DNA from 3 places in the Pseudarthrobacter defluvii genome. Region 1 is predicted to be linked to each of the others. Evidence: riboswitches for the same ligand, from Rfam matches in the RefSeq annotation. Region 1 holds a riboswitch; each other region holds the start of a gene.

Region 1 (6,478 bases):
GGCCTGCGGAACGAGGTGCGGTCCATTGAGGCCGGCCTGATCCGCATCATGGGCAGCCGGGAAGAACTTGAAGCCGTCCGCATGGAGGCCGCCGCATGATGAACGTAGTCCTGGCTGTTACAGCCGTCATCTTTTCGCTGGCCGCGGCCGCAGCCATCATCCGGATCGCCCGCGGACCTTCGCTGCTGGACCGGGTGCTCGCCACCGACGTGCTGCTGGCCATCCTGGGCGGGGCGCTGTGCATCGACATGGCCGTGAACCGGCACCTGAACAACCTGATGCTGGTGGTGGCCATCTCCGTCATCGGCTTCATCGGGTCCGTGACGGTGGCCAGGTTCGTGGCGGACCGGAGGGTGAAGCCTGATGAATCCTGACTTTTCGGGCCCTGACGCCTGGATCGACCTTGTGTCGGCCGTGTTCATGGTGGTGGGGGCGCTCATGTCCCTGGGCGCCGCGATCGGCCTGCTCCGTTTCCCGGACCTGCTGAGCCGCATGCACGCGGCCACCAAGCCGCAGGTCCTGGGCCTGTTCCTGCTGCTGGCCGCGATTGGGCTGCAGATGCGGACATGGTGGGTGTGGCCGGTGCTGGTGGTGGCCTGGATCTTCCAGCTGCTGACGGTGCCCGTATCCGCGCACATGGTGGGCCGCGCGGGCTACCGGACCAAGCACCTGCACCGGGAGCTGCTCACCGCCGATGAGCTGGAGGCCGTGGTGCAAAAAGCCGCCGCCGAGGCTGCCCGGAAGGACAGCCCCGACGACGGCCGGCAACGCTAAGGAAGAGCTAGACGATGTCCTGGGTCTTGGCGAACCGGGCAATGGCGCGCTGGGTGCCGCGGTTTGCCAGGACCTGGATGATGGCGCTGACCGATGCCGAGATCAGTGCAAAGGTCAACGCCGAACGTAGGCTGGTGGGGACATCCTCGTGCTTGCCGGTGGGCGGCTTCTGTCCGGTGGTCTTTTCCCAGATGGTGTTGACCAGCTTGGTGCCGGCCAGGCCTGCGCCGAGGCTCACCCCGGTCCCGAGCAGCTTGATGAGAAGGTTCATTCCTAATACTCCTTGCGGACGGAAAACGGACTGCCTCCAGCCTAGCCGTACACCCGTCGCGGTCCCGGCAAGAGTCGGGGCAAGGGCGTGGCCGGCCGGCGGGGCTTGTTGAACTGGCTAGCCCGCCGGCTGGCTAGGTGGCCTGGGGCTCGGTGCGGAACTTGATCATCTTGTGCGTGCCGTCGCAGTAGGGCTTGATGGCGGACGCCCCGCACCGGCACAAGGCCACCGTTTTCCGCTCCCGGGGCACGGCACCGCCGGATGGGGTGACGATCTCAAATTCGCCCCGGACAATGAGTGGCCCGTCCGGGCAAACCACGATCGAGCTCGCGGCAGGTTCCTGCTCCTCGTGTACCTGGTCCATGTCGGCTCCTGTTCCCTGCTGTTCCAGGCTCATGCCTGCACCGCATCCATCGTTGTTGTTTCTGGCCGGCCCGGGACGCCCTGGCCCTGCCGCGGCGGCGCCTGTCACGCTGCCGCCGGCACGGCCGCCCGGAGTGAAGTCTGCCCGGCTTCCCAGGACGACATCAGGTGGGCGGAAAGGCGGCTGTCGATGGCCATGACGGCCGTGGCCCCGAACAGGACGTCGGCCAGCAGTTGGGGTTCAGCTTCCACCAGGCCGCCGGCGAGGTCGCGTCCGGCGATCTGTTCGTGGACGGCGTCGGCCTCCACGTGCTCGTCAAAGTAGTGCGTGATTTCCGGGCCGAAGCCGTGCCGGCGGAATCCGTTGCCGTAGAAGCGGTTGGGCTGGGAGGACGTCATTTCGTAGATTGCCAGGTGCCCGGTGATGGCACCGCGGAGCCGCCGGTTCAGGCCGCAGAGCGACATGAGGTTGACCGAAGCCAGGGAGACCGCCGGTACGGCGTCCACGTAGGCGCCGTAGCTGTCGTCCAGGCCCAGGCCGCGCATGGTCCGGGCAAACAGCGCGCTGTGCATCCGCTCAGGCCGGCCGCCGCCGTATTCGTCCGCCTGGATTTCCACCAGGGCCGCCTTCGGCCGGCCGCTGAGCCGCGGAATGGCCCATGTGTGCGGATCGGCTTCCTTCAGTTGGTACATGGACTTGTGGACCAGGAACTCTTTGAGCTGGTCCAGTGTGGCTTTCCTGGCCACGTAGCGGGACACGCTGGGACCGGTATCCGTGGCGGCCAGGCCAAAGAGGACGTCGGCAACCGCGTCGCTGGTCATGGCAACCCCGCCGGGCAGTTCGAAGTTCCCGGCGGTTTGGTACGCGGCAGCGCGCAGTGCCGCTTCGAAGGGTTCCTCGATCAACCGCCGGACGCTGATCAGCGCCGGCTCCCATTCCCAGAGGTCTGAAACGCCGTCCAGGCCGGAGTAATGGAGTTCGTAAAGGCAGAAAAGCGAAAGTTGGATGTCCTCGTCGGAGATGATGTCGCCGGACCCGGCCAGCTGCCGCACCACCAGGGAGTACAGCCCGTCCAGGCCCGGCCCGGCGGTGTCCGGAGCCTGCGCCAGGACCTGGAACAGTGCGCTGCTGACGGGTCCTCTGGGTTCCGGGATTCTCATGGTGCTCCTTGGTCTGCCGCACTGCTGACGGGAACGAACGGGGGGCCGCCCATGGTGAGTCCCATGCCCGTCCTCCTCGAAACCCGGGAGACAACATAGTAAGCATGATTACTAATAAAAGCTAAGCGCACTGACCTCCAGGCGTCACGCCATCACAAAGCGGCCGGTCACATCCGGTCCGCTTGGCGCCCGCAGCCCTCAATCCTGCGCCGGCCGGTGTAAACTGGAGCACGCCCGGAAGGGCAATCACAAGCCTTACCCAAACCAAAAAGCAACACTAAAAACGACAGGGGAGCGCCGCCGTCGGGCATCCTGGCACAAGCCGGGCACCGCAGGTGGGCGCTGAGAGTGCGGACAGCCGCAGACCCTCGAACCTGATCCGGTTAGTACCGGCGCAAGGGAGTCGAGTTCTCAAAGTGTCGCGGCTGCACGGCAACGGGCCGTCAGCCGGGTCCACTTTCCCCTCCTGTTTCCCAGGAGGATCACATGAGCACTGCAGCAATCAAGAAGACCACCAGCAGGTCCTGGCGCGTCGTGGACATCGTGGTGGCTGCGCTGGTGGCCATCGCCGGCGGCGTCATCTTCTGGGCGTGGGACCAGGGCGCGGCAGCGCTGTCGGCCCCCATGAACGCCGCCTACCCACCCCTCACCGGGCTGCTGGCCGGCGGATGGATGATCCCGGGCGTGCTGGGCATGCTCATCATCCGCAAGCCCGGCGCCGCCCTGTTCTGCGAAACCGTGGCCGCCACCGGGGAACTGCTCATGGGCTCCCAGTACGGCGCCTCGGTCCTCTTCTCGGGCTTCATCCAGGGCCTCGGCGCGGAAATCATCTTCGCAATCTTCGTGTACCGCAAGTTCAACCTGCCCGTATCGCTGCTCGCCGGCGCCGCGGCCGGATTCTTCTGCGGCCTGAATGACTCCTTTGCGCCGTGGGGCTGGAACATCGCCTACTCGGGCGCGGACAAGTTCGCCTACATCGTCCTCACCACCATTTCCGGGGCAGTCCTGGCAGGTGCCCTGGCCTGGCTCGCCACCCGCGGCCTGGCCCGCACCGGCGTCCTGAGCTCCTTCGCCTCCCGCAAGGCTGCCACGGAGCCAGTCTTCTCCTGATGGCACCCTCCCAGGGCGCCGGCGGCCCCGTCCGCCCAGCCGCCGTCACCGCCCGCGGCTGGGGCTGGCGGCACGCCGGCAGGGCCAAGCCCGCCGTCCATGCCCTTGACCTGGACATCCGCCCCGGCGAGCGGGTGCTGCTGCTTGGCCCCTCGGGCGCCGGAAAGTCGACGCTCCTCCATGCCCTCGCCGGCGTGCTGGGAGACATCAACGACGACGGCGAGGCAGGCGACGCCGACGAGTCGGGTTCGCTGCTGGTTGACGGTGCCGTGCCCCGCTCCCAGCGTGGCCGCGCCGGCCTGATGCAGCAGGACCCGGAGACGCAGGTGGTCCTTTCGCGCGTGGGGGACGACGTCGCCTTCGGCGCCGAGAACCTTGCCGTGCCGCGGGATGCCATCTGGGCGCGCGTGCACGAGGCGCTTGCCGACGTCGGACTGTCCCACCTCCCGCTGGACCACCCGACGTCGGCCCTGTCCGGCGGGCAAAAGCAGCGCCTGGCGCTGGCGGGGATCCTGGCCATGCGGCCGGGGCTGATCCTGCTGGACGAGCCCACCGCCAACCTGGACCCGGACGGGGTGCTGGAAGTCCGCGACGCCGTGGCGCGCTGCCTGGACAAGACGGGGGCCACGCTGGTGGTGGTGGAGCACCGCGTGTCCGTGTGGAAGGACTTGGTGGACCGGATCGTGGTCCTGCAGCCGGGCTCGTCCAGCGAGCCCGCCGTGCTCCTGGACGGGCCGCCGGACCGGGTACTCAGCGAGGCACGGACCATGCTCGCCACCGCAGGGGTATGGGTCCCCGGGTACGTCCCGGCCACCCGGGCCCGGGCTGCGGTGCCGGCGCCGGGAACGGGCAACCTCCTGCTGGCCGCCGAACAGCTGGGCGTCTCCCGCGAACGTTCCCGCCGCCATGGCTTCCGCAAAATCCCGCCCGTCCCCGTCCAGGAAGGTGTAGCCGCCCAGGTCCGCGCCGGGCAGGCGCTGGCCATCACCGGTCCCAACGGCGCCGGCAAGTCCACGTTCGCGCTGACCCTCGCCGGCCTCCTGGAGCCGGTGTCCGGAAAGGTGTCCGCCACCCTGGACCTGAGCCGCGGTGCGGGCATCGACCCGGTCCGGTGGAAGGCCGAGCAGTTGATTTCGCGCGTGGGGACGGTGTTCCAGGAGCCTGAGCACCAGTTCGTGACCGGCAAGGTGCTGGATGAGCTGCGCTTTGGTCCCCGGCACCTGGGCCACGGGGAGGGCCGGGTTGACGAGCTGCTGGAGAGGCTGCGGCTCACCCAACTGGTGGACGCCAACCCTTACACGCTCTCCGGGGGTGAAAAGCGGCGGCTGTCCGTGGCCACCGTCCTTGCCGCCAGCCCCCAGGTCCTTGTCCTTGACGAGCCCACCTTCGGGCAGGATGCCAACACCTGGGCCGAGCTGGCCTCGTTCCTGTCCGAGCTGCTTGACGCCGGAACGGCGGTGGTTTCCGTGACCCACGACGCCGAATTCACGGAGGCGCTGGGCGGCGAGGAGCTGCGCATGGCCGCTGCGGAAGCGGTGGCGCCATGAGGCAGCAACTCACCCTCAGCGGCAACCGCGCGCTCCTGACCCGCGCCAATCCACTCAGCAAATTCGCGGCGGTCCTGCTCATCACGGCCGTCCTTGCCCTGTCCATCGACTGGGTTTCGGCCTCCGTGGCACTGGTCTTTGAGCTGCTGCTGTTTCCCCTGGCCGGGCTCACCCTGTCCCTGCTGTGGCAGCGGGGGTGGCCGCTGATCCTTGCGGCGGCGATTGGCGGGTGGAGCACGTCCATCCTGGCGCCGGACAGCGGCAGGATCCTGCTCGACGCCGGCATCTGGACCATGAGTGAAGGTTCCCTCCAGCTGGGGATCGGCTTTTTGCTGCGCGGCTTTGCCATCGCCCTTCCGGCGGTACTCCTGATGAGCTGCACCGATCCCACGGACCTCGCCGATGCGCTGGCGCAGAAAGCACGCCTGCCGCACAGGTTCGTCCTGGGAACACTGGCCGCGATGCGCCTGGTGGGACTCATGGCCGAGGAATGGCAGACAATCGGCATGGCACGGCGTGCCCGCGGCGTGGGTTCCCGCGGCAGTTTGGCCCAGCGGGTGAAGGCCACGCTGGGGCAAAGCTTCGGGCTCCTGGTGCAGGCCATCCGGCGCGCGTCGAGGCTGGCCGTCACCATGGAAGCGCGGGGCTTTGGCGGTGCCACGCGGACCTGGGCGCGGGAATCAACCTTCAGCCTGCTGGATCTCGGAGTGGTGGCCGGCGGCATCGTGGTGGCCGGGCTGGCTCTTTTCGCGGCTGTCACCGCCGGTACGTGGAATATGGTGTGGCTGGGTAGCTGAGCGTCCGGCCCAGGAACTACGTATGCTTCCCTATCGCACCCGATGGGTACAGCCGTCCCGTAGCCCCCATAAGCGCCGTTGGGTAGTCTCACGGGAGGCCCGATAACTCATTTATGATATATTCGCGGTATGACCCAGGAAACCGCTGAACACGTTGCCGCCATGCTGAGGGACGCCCGGAGCGAGAAAGGGTGGACCCAGGGCCAGTTGGCCGCCGAACTCGGCACCAGCCAGAGCGCTGTGGCCCGGATGGAACAGGGCAAGCAAAACCTGAGCCTGAAAATGATCCAGCGGCTGGAAAACATCTTCGACCGCAGCATCGTCAACGTGGGCAAGCCGCAGATGACCCACCTCCGGGTGGAGGGTGGCCGCACCCTGTCCGGGGCCGTGGACGTGAACAGCAGCAAGAACGCCGGCGTCGCCCTGCTCTGCGCCAGCCTCATCAACCGCGGCAC
Region 2 (6,478 bases), 1.5 Mb from region 1:
TCGCATACCGTGGTATGGCTGGGGTCCTTGAGCACTTCGAGCTTCTCCAAGACCAGGGTTCCGGACGCCAGCCAGCCCACGATGCCCGTGATGACCAGCAGCCAGCCGAAGGGCCGGTTCCGGGCCATCCGCGGAACGGGGGCAGCCGCAGTGGTGTGGGAATCGGCGGCGCGATGCTCTTCACGGGCGCTGACGGGGGAGATGCTGGGCATGGGTTTTGCGTCCTTTTCGTCCGGTGCTCCTCTGCCTGATTGTAACGCCGGCGGCTGAAGCCACTACACAGAAACCGGAACAGCAGCCCCGGCCTCCGCGGCGATCCAGTCCGGGTATGAGAGAATGAACGTGGCTGGAAGCCGATCCACATTCGGACTCCGGTCCGGTGGTTTGTTCCCAAGACCGCCAATGATGAGCAGGGCAGGCTTCGGATTCTTCCGGCACACCCGCAACTCCATTGGGCGGCACCTGGTTGTGGCACGCAGAACAACGGGTTTTCAGAGCATCCACCGGCTCCTACGGGCTGCCGCACCCCAACGACGGTGCGAACCTGGGAGTATCCACTTGACTTCTGTCAACGCCTGCGGGTTTTGACAATATGTGCCCCAATGGGTGCCGGATGTGGCGGTACGTCAGGGGCAGGAGTGTTGCCACATATGGACAATGATCAGGAACTGGCCGTTAACGAAGAAGCAGCGGCGGAGGCTGCTGCACCCAGGAGGGCTCCACGCGCCCGGCGCAAAGTTGCCCCCAAGGCTACGGATGAAGTGACGGAGGCCGTGGCCACGGCTCCGGATGCAGCGGTTGCCAGCCCAGCTGACACAACACCGGCTGACGACGCGGAACAGGCACCCAAGGCTCCGGCCCGCCGCACCCGTGCCCGGAAGAAAGTGGAGGCTGCGGAGCCGCTGCCCACCTTCGCGGAGGAAACCAGCCTCACGCACGCCGGTGCCGCCGTTGAAGATGCCGGCGTTGACACCTCCGCCGCGGCGCCGCCAGCTGCCGTTGCCGGCCCCGCTGCTGATGCTGCCGCCGCTGGCAACCCCGCCGTCGCAGCTGCTGCAGAACCCGCGGCCGACGTCGAAAGCAAGCCGGTCCGCCGCCGTCGGGTAGCCACCCGCAAGGTCGCTTCCCCCGCCAGCGCAGAGCCGGCACCCGCCGCCACTGATGCCGTGGTTGAGGGATCAGCAGCACCGGTTGCCGCCGCGCAGGAGCCGGTCCAGGAAGCCGCATCCGCACAGGAACCTGCCGTGGAGCAGGCAGAGCAGCCGGAGCAGGAGCCCGCCGCCGCGCAGGCCGGGGAAAAAGCCGAAGAACCGCAGCAGGCGGCCCCCGCTGCGGCAAAGACCGAAGAGCCTGCCGCCGCCAGCGCCTTCGCTTCCCTGTTCCTGGAACCCGCTTCCCCCACCTCGGTGCTCTTCCAGGCGCCGGACCTCAGCACCGTGGTCCGTCCCGCAGCCCCCGCTGCCGAGGAGCCTGGTGAGGAAGAAACCGAAGATACGGATGATTCCTCCAGCCGCCGCCGGCGCCGCAGCCGGGGCCGCAGGGGCCGCAGCCGGGTCGGGGACAGGGCTGAAGAGGACAACGAGGACGGCAGCGCTGAAGCCGACGCCGAGGACGAAGCCGACGAGGACACCGCAGGGACGGTGGAGGACGGCGTGACGTCCCGCCGTCGCCGTCGCCGCCGCCGCGGGGACCAGGACCTTGAGCTGACGGGCGGCGGGGACGATGATCCCCCCAACACGGTGACGCGCGTCCGTGCCCCGCGGACTGTGAGCGAGGCTCCGGCCAGCAACCGCGTCACCAGTGTCAAGGGTTCCACCCGCCTGGAAGCCAAGAAACAGCGCCGTCGCGAGTCCCGTGACACGGGCCGCCGCCGCACGGTCATCACCGAGGCTGAGTTCCTGGCGCGCCGCGAGTCGGTGGACCGGCAGATGATCGTGCGCCAGCGCGACGACAGGATCCAGATCGCCGTCCTCGAAGACGGCGTGCTGGCCGAGCACTTCGTGTCCAAGACGCAGCAGGATTCGCTGATCGGCAACGTGTACCTGGGCAAGGTCCAGAACGTGCTGCCGTCCATGGAAGCGGCGTTCGTTGACATTGGGCGCGGCCGCAACGCGGTCCTGTACGCCGGCGAGGTCAACTGGGAAGCCGTGAACCTCGAGGGCAAGCAGCGCCGCATCGAGAACGCGCTGAAGTCCGGCGATACCGTCCTGGTCCAGGTCACCAAGGACCCCGTGGGCCATAAGGGCGCCCGCCTCACCAGCCAGATCTCGCTGCCCGGACGCTACCTGGTGTACGTACCCGGCGGATCCATGACCGGCATCTCGCGCAAGCTGCCCGACGTCGAACGGAACCGCCTCAAGCGCATCCTCAAGGACCGCCTGCCCGAGCACGCCGGCGTCATTGTCCGCACGGCCGCCGAGGGCGCTTCCGAGGAAGAGCTCACGCACGATATCAACCGGCTGCGGGCCCAGTGGGAAGGCATTGAAAGCCAGTCTGCCTCCACCAAGATCCTGGCCCCCGAACTGCTCTACGGCGAGCCGGACCTGACCATCAAGGTGGTCCGCGACGTCTTCAACGAGGACTTCTCCAAGCTCATCGTCTCCGGCGAGGAAGCATGGGACACCATCGAGGCCTACGTGACCTACGTGGCCCCGGACCTGGTGGGCCGCCTCGAAAAGTGGACCAAGGACCAGGACATCTTCTCCGCCTGGCGCATCGATGAGCAGATCCACAAGGCCCTCGAACGGAAGGTCTTCCTGCCCTCCGGCGGCTCCCTGGTGATCGACCGCACCGAGGCCATGACAGTAGTGGACGTCAACACCGGCAAGTTCACCGGCAGCGGCGGCAACCTCGAGGAAACCGTCACCAAGAACAACCTTGAAGCTGCCGAGGAAGTGGTGCGCCAGCTGCGGCTGCGCGATATCGGCGGCATCATCGTGATCGACTTCATCGACATGGTGCTCGAATCCAACCGCGACCTGGTGCTGCGCCGCCTGGTGGAATGCCTGGGCCGCGACCGCACCAAGCACCAGGTTGCCGAAGTGACCTCCCTCGGCCTGGTCCAGATGACCCGCAAGCGCATGGGCACCGGGCTGCTGGAGGTCTTCGGCGAACAGTGCGAGGCCTGCGCCGGCCGCGGCGTGGTGACCCACGACGATCCCGTGGAGCACCGCCGCGCCAACGTCGTTGCCGCCGAGCACCACCACGTCCAGCGCAGCGACAACCGGCCCGAAGCCCGGCCGGAAGCCCACCGCACCGAAGCCCACCGCACCGAAGGCCAGCGGACTGACAACAACCAGCCCGGCGCACGTTCGGAACGCAAGCGGCGGCGCGGACGCGGCGGCCAGCAGCCCGAAGCCGCACCGGTGCCTGCCGTCCAGGTCCACACTGTCCACCCGGAGCCCACGGACGCTGAGCGGCACGCCAAGGCAGAAGCCACCCGGCTTGCCCTGGCAAACATCGCCGCTGCTGCCCACGCCGCGCACTTGCACGACGACGAAGTGGCCGCAACCCGCCAGGTGCCGGCAGCCCCGCCTGCGGCGGCCGCTCCGGCAGAGGAGAAGCACGACGCCGATGCCCCCACGCGTCCCGCAGCTGTCCTGACGTTCGGCGGCGAGGAAGTCCCGCTTCCGTTCGTGGAGCATGCGGAGGAGCAGCAGCCCAAGCCCGCCCTCACCCTGGACCGGCTCGCTGAAGCGTTCGCCCACCTCGGCCAGCCGGCGTCGTCCATGGAGGACGCTCCAGCTAAGGCTGCCGAGACGCCGCAGGCACCTGAACAGCCGGCAACGGAACAGCCCGCGCCGGAACGGCAAGCCGAAACCGGGGGAGCGGAAGCCCGCCCCGCAATGGATGCTCCCGTCGAAAAGGACTATTCGGACCACACGCTGGAACAGTCGCGTCAGCGGAGGCCGCGGCGCCACCGGGGTGCCAGCCGTGCCCAGGGTGCCGCCAACGAGACCGCTGTCCAGCACCACGAAAACGTCCAGGCGACTGCCGGAGGCCATTCGCACGCAGCCAAGGCCCCGGAAACGGATAAGGCACAGGCCACGGCGGAACCGGGCAAGGCGGCAGAGGAACCCATCATCCTCGGCGTCGGCGTCCCGGCCTCGGAGCTGTAGCAAAGAAACATTCAGGAGTCCCCGCTTTGTGGACAGTTCCCCCGTAAATTACAGGGGGAACTGTCCATAGGGCGGGGACTCCTGCGTGCGGCCACCCTCCCCGCGCCTGCAGTCACCTTTCCTGCGGTCAGGCCCCAGCGGTTAGGCTGGGAACCGACACGGGGTGCCGCGCAGAAGGCCGGCTGAGATCCAGACCCGTTGAACCTGTCCGGCTAGTACCGGCGAAGGGATGTCTCTTGTCTTCCACCCTTTCCATGCCCCTGCCAGTTGCCTCCGGTGCATTCGCCGCGTTACCTGCGGGCCGTGACGTTCCCCGCGTGCTCTCCATCGCGGGCTCGGACCCGTCGGGCGGAGCGGGTATCCAGGCAGACCTCAAAAGCATCGCCGCGCACGGCGGTTACGGCATGGCCGCCATCACCGCCCTCACGGCCCAAAACACTAGGGGCGTACAGGCCGTGCACGTGCCTCCGGCCGCCTTCCTGGCCCAGCAATTGGATGCCGTCAGTGACGACATCAGCATCGACGCCGTCAAGATAGGCATGCTGGGTGACGGGGAAGTGATCCGCACTGTGCGCGGGTGGCTCGAAAAGGTGCGTCCCGCCGTCGTGGTTCTTGATCCGGTGATGGTTGCCACCAGCGGTGACCGGCTGCTGCAGGAGTCGGCAGAAGCCGCACTGCGGGAACTGCTGCCCCTTGCCCACCTCATCACCCCAAACCTGCCCGAGCTTGCCATGCTGGTGGGCGCGGCCCCCGCCGGGAACTGGGACGAGGCACTGGCCCAGGGCCGGGGCCTGGCCGACGCTACCGGGGCAACCGTGCTGGTCAAGGGCGGACACCTGGCAGGTTCGGACTGCCCGGACGCGCTGGTCAACACCGCGGGCCTGCTGGGACAGGACGTAGTGGAAGTCCCGGGCAACCGGATCTCCACCCGCAACAGTCACGGCACAGGCTGCTCCCTTTCCTCTGCCATGGCAACGGTGCAGGCCCGCCTGGGCGACTGGGAAGCGTCACTGCGGACGGTTAAGCCCTGGCTGGCGGGTGCCCTCGAGAACTCGGGTCTGCTGGAGGTGGGCCAGGGGAATGGACCCGTGCACCACTTCCACCACCTGCGGCCGGCACTGCAGGAAGGCGGCTTCGCGGCCCGGCTGTGGGCGGAAGCCCAACAGGACCTCGACGATATCTATGCGCTGGACTTCATCCGCGGCCTGGCCACCGGAGACCTGGCCGAGAAGGACTTTGCCTACTACCTGGCCCAGGACGCCCTTTACCTCAACGGGTACTCCCGCGTGCTGGCCCGCACCAGCGCCCTGGCCCCCTCGGAGGCCGAACAGCTGTTCTGGGCAGGATCGGCCCAACATTGCCTCGAGGTGGAAACGGAACTCCACCGCTCCTGGCTCAGCACCCGGCCAGCCCAGGGCGGCCTCGGCCCCGTCACAAAGGCCTACGTCGACCACCTCACCGCAGCTTCGGCGTCGGGCTCGTATGCTGTCCTGGCTGCCGCCGTCCTGCCCTGCTTCTGGCTCTATGCCGAGGTAGGGGAGAAGCTGCACGCCCAGTTCGTTGCCTCCGGTGAGCCGGACGCGCATGCCTACGCTGCCTGGCTCCGCACCTATGCCGACGAGGCCTTCGCCGAAGCCACCCGCCGGGCTGTTGCCATCGTGGATGAGGCGGGGCGGAAGGCCTCCGACCATGAAAGGGCAGCGATGGTCACCGCGTTCAAGCAGTCCTGCCGACTGGAAGTGGAATTTTTCGACGCGCCGAGGCTGCATGCCTGACTGCTGAGGGCAGCAGCGCCGCTATGATTGATCCGCATGGTTGCGGTGCTGCCCACCGGGTTTGTGGTTACTACCACAGCCGGGCCGCCGGAACCAGCCTCATTTGCGGCCGTGGACGGATTTAGCGTATTCTGGATCTTCGGTGCTTACGCCAACACTTGGGTTATGACCCTGGAGCAATTCGCTGTGCATAACAAGCGGACTTCTCCACCGGGACGGCTCACGGATTTCCCCGGGAAATCCACGGCGTTGAGGCACAGCGGGAACCCAGCCAATTTCTGAGCCGGGTGCCGCACGCAAATTTTGTAATAAACGTCGAGAGAAGTGAGTTCCCAAGTGGTGTACGCGATTGTCCGCGCAGGCGGCCGCCAAGAGAAGGTTTCCGTTGGAGACTTCGTTACCCTGAACCGCGTCGCCGGTGGAGCCGGCAGCACCATCGAGCTGCCCGCACTGCTCCTGGTTGACGGTGACAAGGTCACCTCCGCCGCCGCTGACCTGGCCAAGGTAACTGTTACGGCTGAAATCCTCCAGGACCTGCGTGGTCCTAAGATTGTCATCCAGAAGTACAAGAACAAGACCGGCTAC
Region 3 (6,478 bases), 1.4 Mb from region 1:
AGCCGGCGGCGGTGCGCGGAAGAACGCCAAGAATGCGCCCAAGAAGAAGGCAAAGTCCGGCAACCCGGCCAAGGCGGCGCAGGAGCGCAAGGAAGCCGAAGCCCGCCGCGCCAATGCTGCCAAGGCACTGCCCACCGGGGCCGCCTTCGGCCAGCAAAGTGGCGAGTTCGATCCCTCCCAGCTGAACCTCCCCAAGGGCTTCGACAAGTTCCTGGGAAAGTAGCAGTTTCACGCAATCAGGAAGCGCCAGGGGCCGTCTTGACCGTTCAAGGCGACACCTGGCGCTTCTTCGTTGGGATGTCGGCACCGTGGAATAGGGTTGGGACATGTTCAAGCAGAGGGTAGTGTTCGTGCACGGCGCCGGAGCCTTTGGCGCCGCTGCATGGCCCCGCCAGCACGGCATGGCATTGGCCTACGACGCCCTGTTCCTCCGCCGGCATGGCTATGACGCCGTCGCGGAGCCCTTGGAGTCCTCCTTTGCGGAAGATGCCGCCATCATCCTGCGGTCGCTGGCCGACGATGGGCGCGGCGCCGCCGGCGGTCACGTGGTGGCCCACTCCCAAGGGGCCATCGCCGCCATGATCGCCGCTGTCGAACGCCCGGACCTGGTCTTTTCCTTGACCCTGGTGGAACCGGCGTGCCTCTCGCTGACCGCGGAACTGCCGGCCACAGCCGCCCACATCAGCCTGATGCAGCCCCTCTTCGACGTGCGCCACCAGCTCAGCGACGAAGACTTCCAGCGCGAATTCGTGCGGCGGGTCTACGCCACGGACCTCCAGCAGCCCGCCACGACGGAGGAGAAGCGGTCTGCCCGCAGGCTCCGGCTTCAGGCACCGTCGTGGGAAGCACCGCTCCACATCGTTCCCGGCGTACCCACGCTGGTGTTGACCGGGGGATGGGAACCGCTGTACGAGGAAATCGCCGGCTACCTGCGTGAGACCGGTGCCCTGCACCACGTTGCCGCGGGAGGGCACCGGCCCCAGGACTCGCCGGACGGCGACCGGGCCATCCGGCAGTTCATCGCCGGGGTCAGCCGAAGCCAGCCGGCCCGGGCGTCCTAGCTTTCCGCGGGAACCCGAGGCTCCGGCAGGTACACCTTGCCGCCCGCAGCCAGGAACTCCTCGCTCTTCTCCCGCATCCCCGACGCCACACCGGCGAGCGCCGCCTGGGCCTCCGCTGAGCCGAATTCGTCCCGGATGTCCTGGCTGATCCGCATGGAACAGAACTTCGGCCCGCACATGGAACAGAAATGTGCCGTCTTGGCAGGCTCCGCCGGCAGGGTCTCGTCGTGGAAGGCCTCGGCAGTGACGGGATCCAGGGACAGCGCGAACTGGTCGCGCCAGCGGAACTCGAAGCGGGCCTTGGACAGTGCGTCGTCCCGTTCGTGCGCCCCCGGATGGCCCTTGGCGAGGTCTGCCGCGTGAGCGGCGATCTTGTAGGTGATCACGCCGGTCTTCACGTCGTCCTTGTTGGGCAGGCCCAGGTGTTCCTTCGGGGTGACGTAGCAGAGCATTGCGGTCCCGTACCGGGCAATCTCGGTGGCACCGATGGCGGAGGTGATGTGGTCATAGCCGGGGGCAACGTCGGTCACCAGCGGCCCCAGTGTGTAGAACGGAGCGCCCTTGCACAGCTCCTGCTGCCGCTCCACGTTCTCGCGGACCAGGTGGAAGGGAACGTGGCCAGGTCCTTCCACCATCACCTGCACGTCGTACTCCCACGCCCGCTGCGTCAGCTCGGCGAGCGTGTCCAGCTCCGCGAACTGGGCGGCGTCGTTGGCGTCAGCCGTCGAACCGGGGCGGAGGCCGTCGCCCAGCGAGAAGGCGACGTCGTATTTGGCGAAGATTTCGCATAGCTCGTCGAAGTGCGTGTACAGGAAGTTCTCCCGGTGGTGGGCCAGGCACCAGCCGGCCATGATGGAGCCGCCGCGCGAGACGATGCCCGTCACCCGGTTGGCTGTCAGGGGAACGTAGCGCAGCAGCACGCCGGCGTGGATGGTCATGTAGTCCACACCCTGTTCGCACTGTTCGATCACGGTGTCCCGGAAGATTTCCCACGTCAGGGCGTTGGCCTCGCCGTTGACCTTTTCCAGCGCCTGGTAGATGGGCACGGTGCCGATGGGGACAGGGGAGTTGCGGATGATCCATTCCCTCGTGGTGTGGATGTCATCGCCGGTGGACAGATCCATCACAGTGTCGGCGCCCCACTGCGTGGCCCACTGCAGCTTGTCCACCTCCTCAGCGATCGAGCTGGTGACTGCCGAGTTGCCGATGTTGGCGTTGATCTTCACCAGGAACGCCTTGCCGATGATCATCGGCTCGGACTCCGGGTGGTTGATGTTGCTGGGGATAATCGCGCGGCCCGCCGCGAGCTCACTCCGCACCAGTTCCACATCGCAGTTTTCGCGCAGCGCCACGAAGCGCATCTCCTGGGTGATGATTCCCTGCCGGGCGTAGTGCATCTGCGTCACGGTGTGGCCGTCGACGGCGCGGCGGGGCACCGGCTGCCCACCCTGCCACTCCGCGGAGGCGGCACCGCGGCGGACAGCCGAGCGGCCGTCGTCGAGCAGGTTGCGCTGCCTGCCGGTGTACGGCTCGGTGTCCGCGCGTGCCGCGATCCACTCGGAGCGGAAGGGCTGAAGGCCGCGGACGGGGTCGCTGCCCGGTCCCGCCGTCCGGTAGGTCCGGAACGGTTTGTTGGGCCGGCCGTTGGGGGACGGCTCAAGGGAAATCTCCGTGACCGGCACCCGGATTCCGGCGCCGGCATCTTCAATGAAGGCCAACGAATGCGACTTCAGGGATTGGGTCACCTGGAGGGCTGACTGACCGTCCGCCGCTGCTTCGGCCTGGATTTGGGCAGGGTTCAACTGGGTATTTTGCGTACTCAAGGGAATACTCACTTCCTTCGCCGGCATTACCCGGACAGGTTCAACGGTCGCAGGCCGCGTCAGCCCGATCTCAGCCCCTGCAGGGGCACCCGTGTGGTCAGGAACGAAGCTACCACAGGCCGCTGGAACTGCCTTGTCACATTCCCGGGTGTAGCCTGTCCGGGCAGCGAAAGGAAGTCCTTATGCCAGAAGTCATTGAATTCCGCGGTCCGGTCCTTACCGGACCGGACAGCGTCCGGAACGGGCTTTGGTCCGTGGACGGGAGCCTCACCTTCACCCGGCCTGAGACGGAGCCGGGCAGGGTCCTTCATGGCTGGGTACTGCCGGGGTTCGTTGACGCGCACTGCCACATCGGGCTGGGCCCGGCCGGCCCCGTTGACGCCGCCACTGCTGAGGAGCAGGCGCTGGCCGACCTCAACGCCGGAACCCTGCTGGTCCGCGACGCCGGCTCGCCGGCCGATACCCGCTGGATGCAGGGCGGCCGGGACTTCCCCATACTGATCCGTGCCGGGCGCCACGTGGCGCGGACGCGCCGCTATTTGCGCGGCTTCGCTGAGGAGGTGGAGCCGGAGGGCCTCGTGGAGGCCGTCCGCAAGCAGGCGCGCGACGGCGACGGCTGGGTCAAGCTCGTAGGAGACTGGATTGACCGAAGCGCCGGCGACCTGGCGCCTTCCTTTCCCGCCGCCGTCGTACGGGATGCCGTCCAGGCAGCGCATGACGAAGGTGCGCGCGTGACAGCGCACTGTTTCGCCGAGGACACACTGGACCAGATGCTGGACGCGGACATCGACTGCATCGAGCACGCCACCGGGCTCCTGCCGCGGCACCTGCCCCGGTTTGCCGAACAGGGCGTGCCGATCGTGCCCACGCTGGTCAACATCGCCACCTTCCCGGACATCGCCGCACAGGCGGATGCAAAGTTCCCCCGGTACGCCGCCCACATGCGTGCCCTGTGGGAACGCCGGCTGGAACGCGTGGCGGAAGCCTACGCAGCTGGCGTGCGCATCTTCGCCGGCACCGACGCCGGCAGCGTGATCCGGCACGGCAGGATCGCGGACGAGATCCTGGCCCTGCACAGCGCCGGCCTGCCAATGGCAGCAGCACTGGATGCAGGTTGCTGGGCAGCCCGCGCGTGGCTGGGGTCAGACGGCCTGGCCGAAGGGGCGCGGGCCGATGTCGTGGTGTGCCGGGAAGACCCGCGGGCCGTACCGGAAACTATCAAGGGCCTGGAACACGTGGTGCTGGGAGGCCGCGTCGTCCGCTGACCGGAAGGGCCCGGGAACTTGGAATAAATTGAAGCTTCAAGTAATTTTAATATGTGACAGGCCGCCAACGGGACGGCCTCCAACACAAGGAGCCTTCAATGACCTCAGCAGCCACCAGCCGGGATCTGCTTCCTGCCGACCTCGCCATGGGCACTGTGATGCTCAAGGTGGGCGACATGAAGCTCATGACCGACTACTACCAGCGCGCATTGGGACTCGAGGTGGTGGCCGAACAGGACGGCGGGCTCTACCTTGGCCGCCTCGGCACTCCCTTGGTCCACCTGGCGCCGGCGCCCGGGCTGCACCTTCCCGGCAGGGGAGAGGCGGGCCTGTTCCACACGGCGCTGCTGTTCGAGGACCAGGCTTCCCTGGCCGCCACCGTCGCCACGGCCGCCCAGTATGAGCCGCGGTCCTTCACCGGCAGCGCCGACCATCTGGTGAGCGAGGCCTTCTACTTCACCGATCCCGAGGGCAACGGCATCGAGCTGTACTGGGACCGCCCGCGCAGCAACTGGTCCTGGAACGGGACGGACGTGGTCATGGACAGCCTTGCCCTGCCGCCGCAGCGGTACCTGGAGCAGTACCTCACAGAGCAGTCTTTGGAAGGCCAACGGCAGACGTCCGCGGGCGTTGGGCACGTGCACCTGCAGGTGGGCGACGTCCAGACTGCCCGGGACTTCTACGTAGGCACCCTCGGCTTCGAAAAGACGGCGGGCTGGCACGGGCAGGCGTTGTTCGTATCCGCCGGCCGCTACCACCACCACATGGCAATGAACGTCTGGAACAGCCGCGGTGCCGGGCCCCGCAAGGACACGCTGGGGCTCGGGGAAGTGCTGATCGAGGTTCCGTCAGGTGATGACGTCGGGGCGCTGGCCGACCGGCTCAAGGTTTCCGGAGTGGCCTCGCACCACACCGGTGCCGAGCTCCGCTTCGAGGACCCGTGGCGCAACAGGATCCGGGTCGCCGTCCGCTGAGCGGCGGCCTTGGCGGCCGTTTGCGCACAAGGGCGGCAGAAAAGGGCTCCGGCGTGCACCGGCAGCCGGGCAACTACTAGGCTGAACCCGTACGGCCGGGCTGCACCAGCGCCCGGCGCGCTGTTCCGCCAACGGAAGAAGGGCAACCGCCATGGGCTTCACCGAGATCTTTGTCGCCACCCATGACGCCGCGCTGAAACGCGCCGGCATCCTCGATGAAGGAAGCGGCTCCGCAGCGGCCCCCGGCCCTGCCGGCCAGGCAGTGCGGATCCAGGGAATCAGCGACTTCGAGGTCGAGCAGCTGGGTGACCTGGCGGGCACGGCCGTCCACGCAGGCGGGGCCGACTACGAGCTGACCATGGTGGATGTCTCCAGCGATTCGCTCCTCGCCGTTCCGGCGGCCATGGTCCGCGCCCTTGCGGACCTGCTCACGTACGAAACCGAAGGCGAAGGCAACGTCCTCGACGACGTGGCCGAACAGTGGGCCGGCCAGGAGGACATGCCGTTCGACGCCGGCCAGGCCCGGACCTATGTGCAGCAACTGGCACAGCTTGCCGCCGGCATCGACGATTCGGAGCGGACAGGCCTGTACGTCTGGTCCGCCTGAGCTGCCAAGTCGAAATAACGCCGTTCATCTGGCACAATAAACAGGTACTCGATCTGCGTGGCCCCTCTCTCCGCGTCCGGATCCTGTCCTTCGAACCCGCAAGTACGGCCCGCCCCACGGGTGCAGAAAGCCGGGTTCACCCCTTTTTCTGAAACAGGAGTGACCACAAAAGTGGCCGTAAAGATTCGCCTTAAGCGCTTCGGCAAGATGCGCGCCCCGTACTACCGCATCGTCGTCGCGGACTCACGCACCAAGCGTGATGGCCGCGCCATCGAGGAGATCGGCAAGTACCACCCCACCGAAGAGCCCTCATACATCGAGGTCAACTCCGAGCGTGCCCAGTACTGGCTGTCCGTCGGCGCCCAGCCGTCCGAGCAGGTTGCCGCGATCCTGAAGATCACCGGTGACTGGCAGAAGTTCAAGGGCCTGCCGGGCCAGGAAGGCACCCTCAAGACCAAGGTCGAGAAGGAAGCCTTCGTTGCGCCGGAGAAGGGCTCGGTCATCATCCCGGAAGCCATCACCAAGAAGGCATCCAAGTCTGACGCTGCCGAGGCCCCGGCCGACGCCGAAGCTGAGACCACCGAGGCTGAGTAGATTGCTGGCAGAAGCGCTGGAGCACCTGGTCCGCGGAATCGTCGATTCCCCGGATGACGTCAAGGTCAGTTCCAAGAGCAACCGCCGCGGGGACACCCTCGAGGTGCGCGTTCACCAGGACGACCTTGGACGGGTGATCGGCCGCCAGGGCCGC

Evidence for each region. A riboswitch is a leader RNA that binds a small molecule or an ion and turns the genes downstream of it on or off. The one in region 1 is predicted to bind thiamine pyrophosphate.
Region 2: another riboswitch for thiamine pyrophosphate. It lies ahead of thiD (bifunctional hydroxymethylpyrimidine kinase/phosphomethylpyrimidine kinase); the one in region 1 lies ahead of JCQ34_RS17885 (ECF transporter S component).
Region 3: another riboswitch for thiamine pyrophosphate. It lies ahead of thiC (phosphomethylpyrimidine synthase ThiC); the one in region 1 lies ahead of JCQ34_RS17885 (ECF transporter S component).

What each region holds. Positions count from the first base shown of each region.
Region 1 covers NZ_CP066362.1:3,833,731-3,840,208, reverse strand. Annotated here, with positions in the region: gene JCQ34_RS17915 (Na+/H+ antiporter subunit E) at 1-99, shown strand, start outside; gene JCQ34_RS17910 (monovalent cation/H+ antiporter complex subunit F) at 96-374, shown strand; gene mnhG (monovalent cation/H(+) antiporter subunit G) at 364-774, shown strand; gene JCQ34_RS17900 (DUF4235 domain-containing protein) at 782-1,045, opposite strand; gene JCQ34_RS17895 (CDGSH iron-sulfur domain-containing protein) at 1,179-1,442, opposite strand; gene JCQ34_RS17890 (iron-containing redox enzyme family protein) at 1,514-2,569, opposite strand; TPP riboswitch at 2,848-2,988, shown strand; gene JCQ34_RS17885 (ECF transporter S component) at 3,056-3,679, shown strand; gene JCQ34_RS17880 (ABC transporter ATP-binding protein) at 3,679-5,226, shown strand; gene JCQ34_RS17875 (energy-coupling factor transporter transmembrane component T family protein) at 5,223-6,023, shown strand; gene JCQ34_RS17870 (UDP-N-acetylglucosamine 1-carboxyvinyltransferase) at 6,153-6,478, shown strand, end outside.
Region 2 covers NZ_CP066362.1:2,327,448-2,333,925, reverse strand. Annotated here, with positions in the region: gene JCQ34_RS10775 (vitamin K epoxide reductase family protein) at 1-212, opposite strand, end outside; gene JCQ34_RS10770 (Rne/Rng family ribonuclease) at 651-4,118, shown strand; TPP riboswitch at 4,268-4,365, shown strand; gene thiD (bifunctional hydroxymethylpyrimidine kinase/phosphomethylpyrimidine kinase) at 4,373-5,893, shown strand; gene rplU (50S ribosomal protein L21) at 6,230-6,478, shown strand, end outside.
Region 3 covers NZ_CP066362.1:2,413,599-2,420,076, reverse strand. Annotated here, with positions in the region: gene ffh (signal recognition particle protein) at 1-223, shown strand, start outside; gene JCQ34_RS11215 (alpha/beta hydrolase) at 327-1,061, shown strand; gene thiC (phosphomethylpyrimidine synthase ThiC) at 1,058-2,884, opposite strand; TPP riboswitch at 2,880-2,987, opposite strand; gene JCQ34_RS11205 (amidohydrolase family protein) at 3,067-4,149, shown strand; gene JCQ34_RS11200 (VOC family protein) at 4,248-5,123, shown strand; gene JCQ34_RS11195 (hypothetical protein) at 5,275-5,730, shown strand; gene rpsP (30S ribosomal protein S16) at 5,902-6,324, shown strand; gene JCQ34_RS11185 (RNA-binding protein) at 6,326-6,478, shown strand, end outside.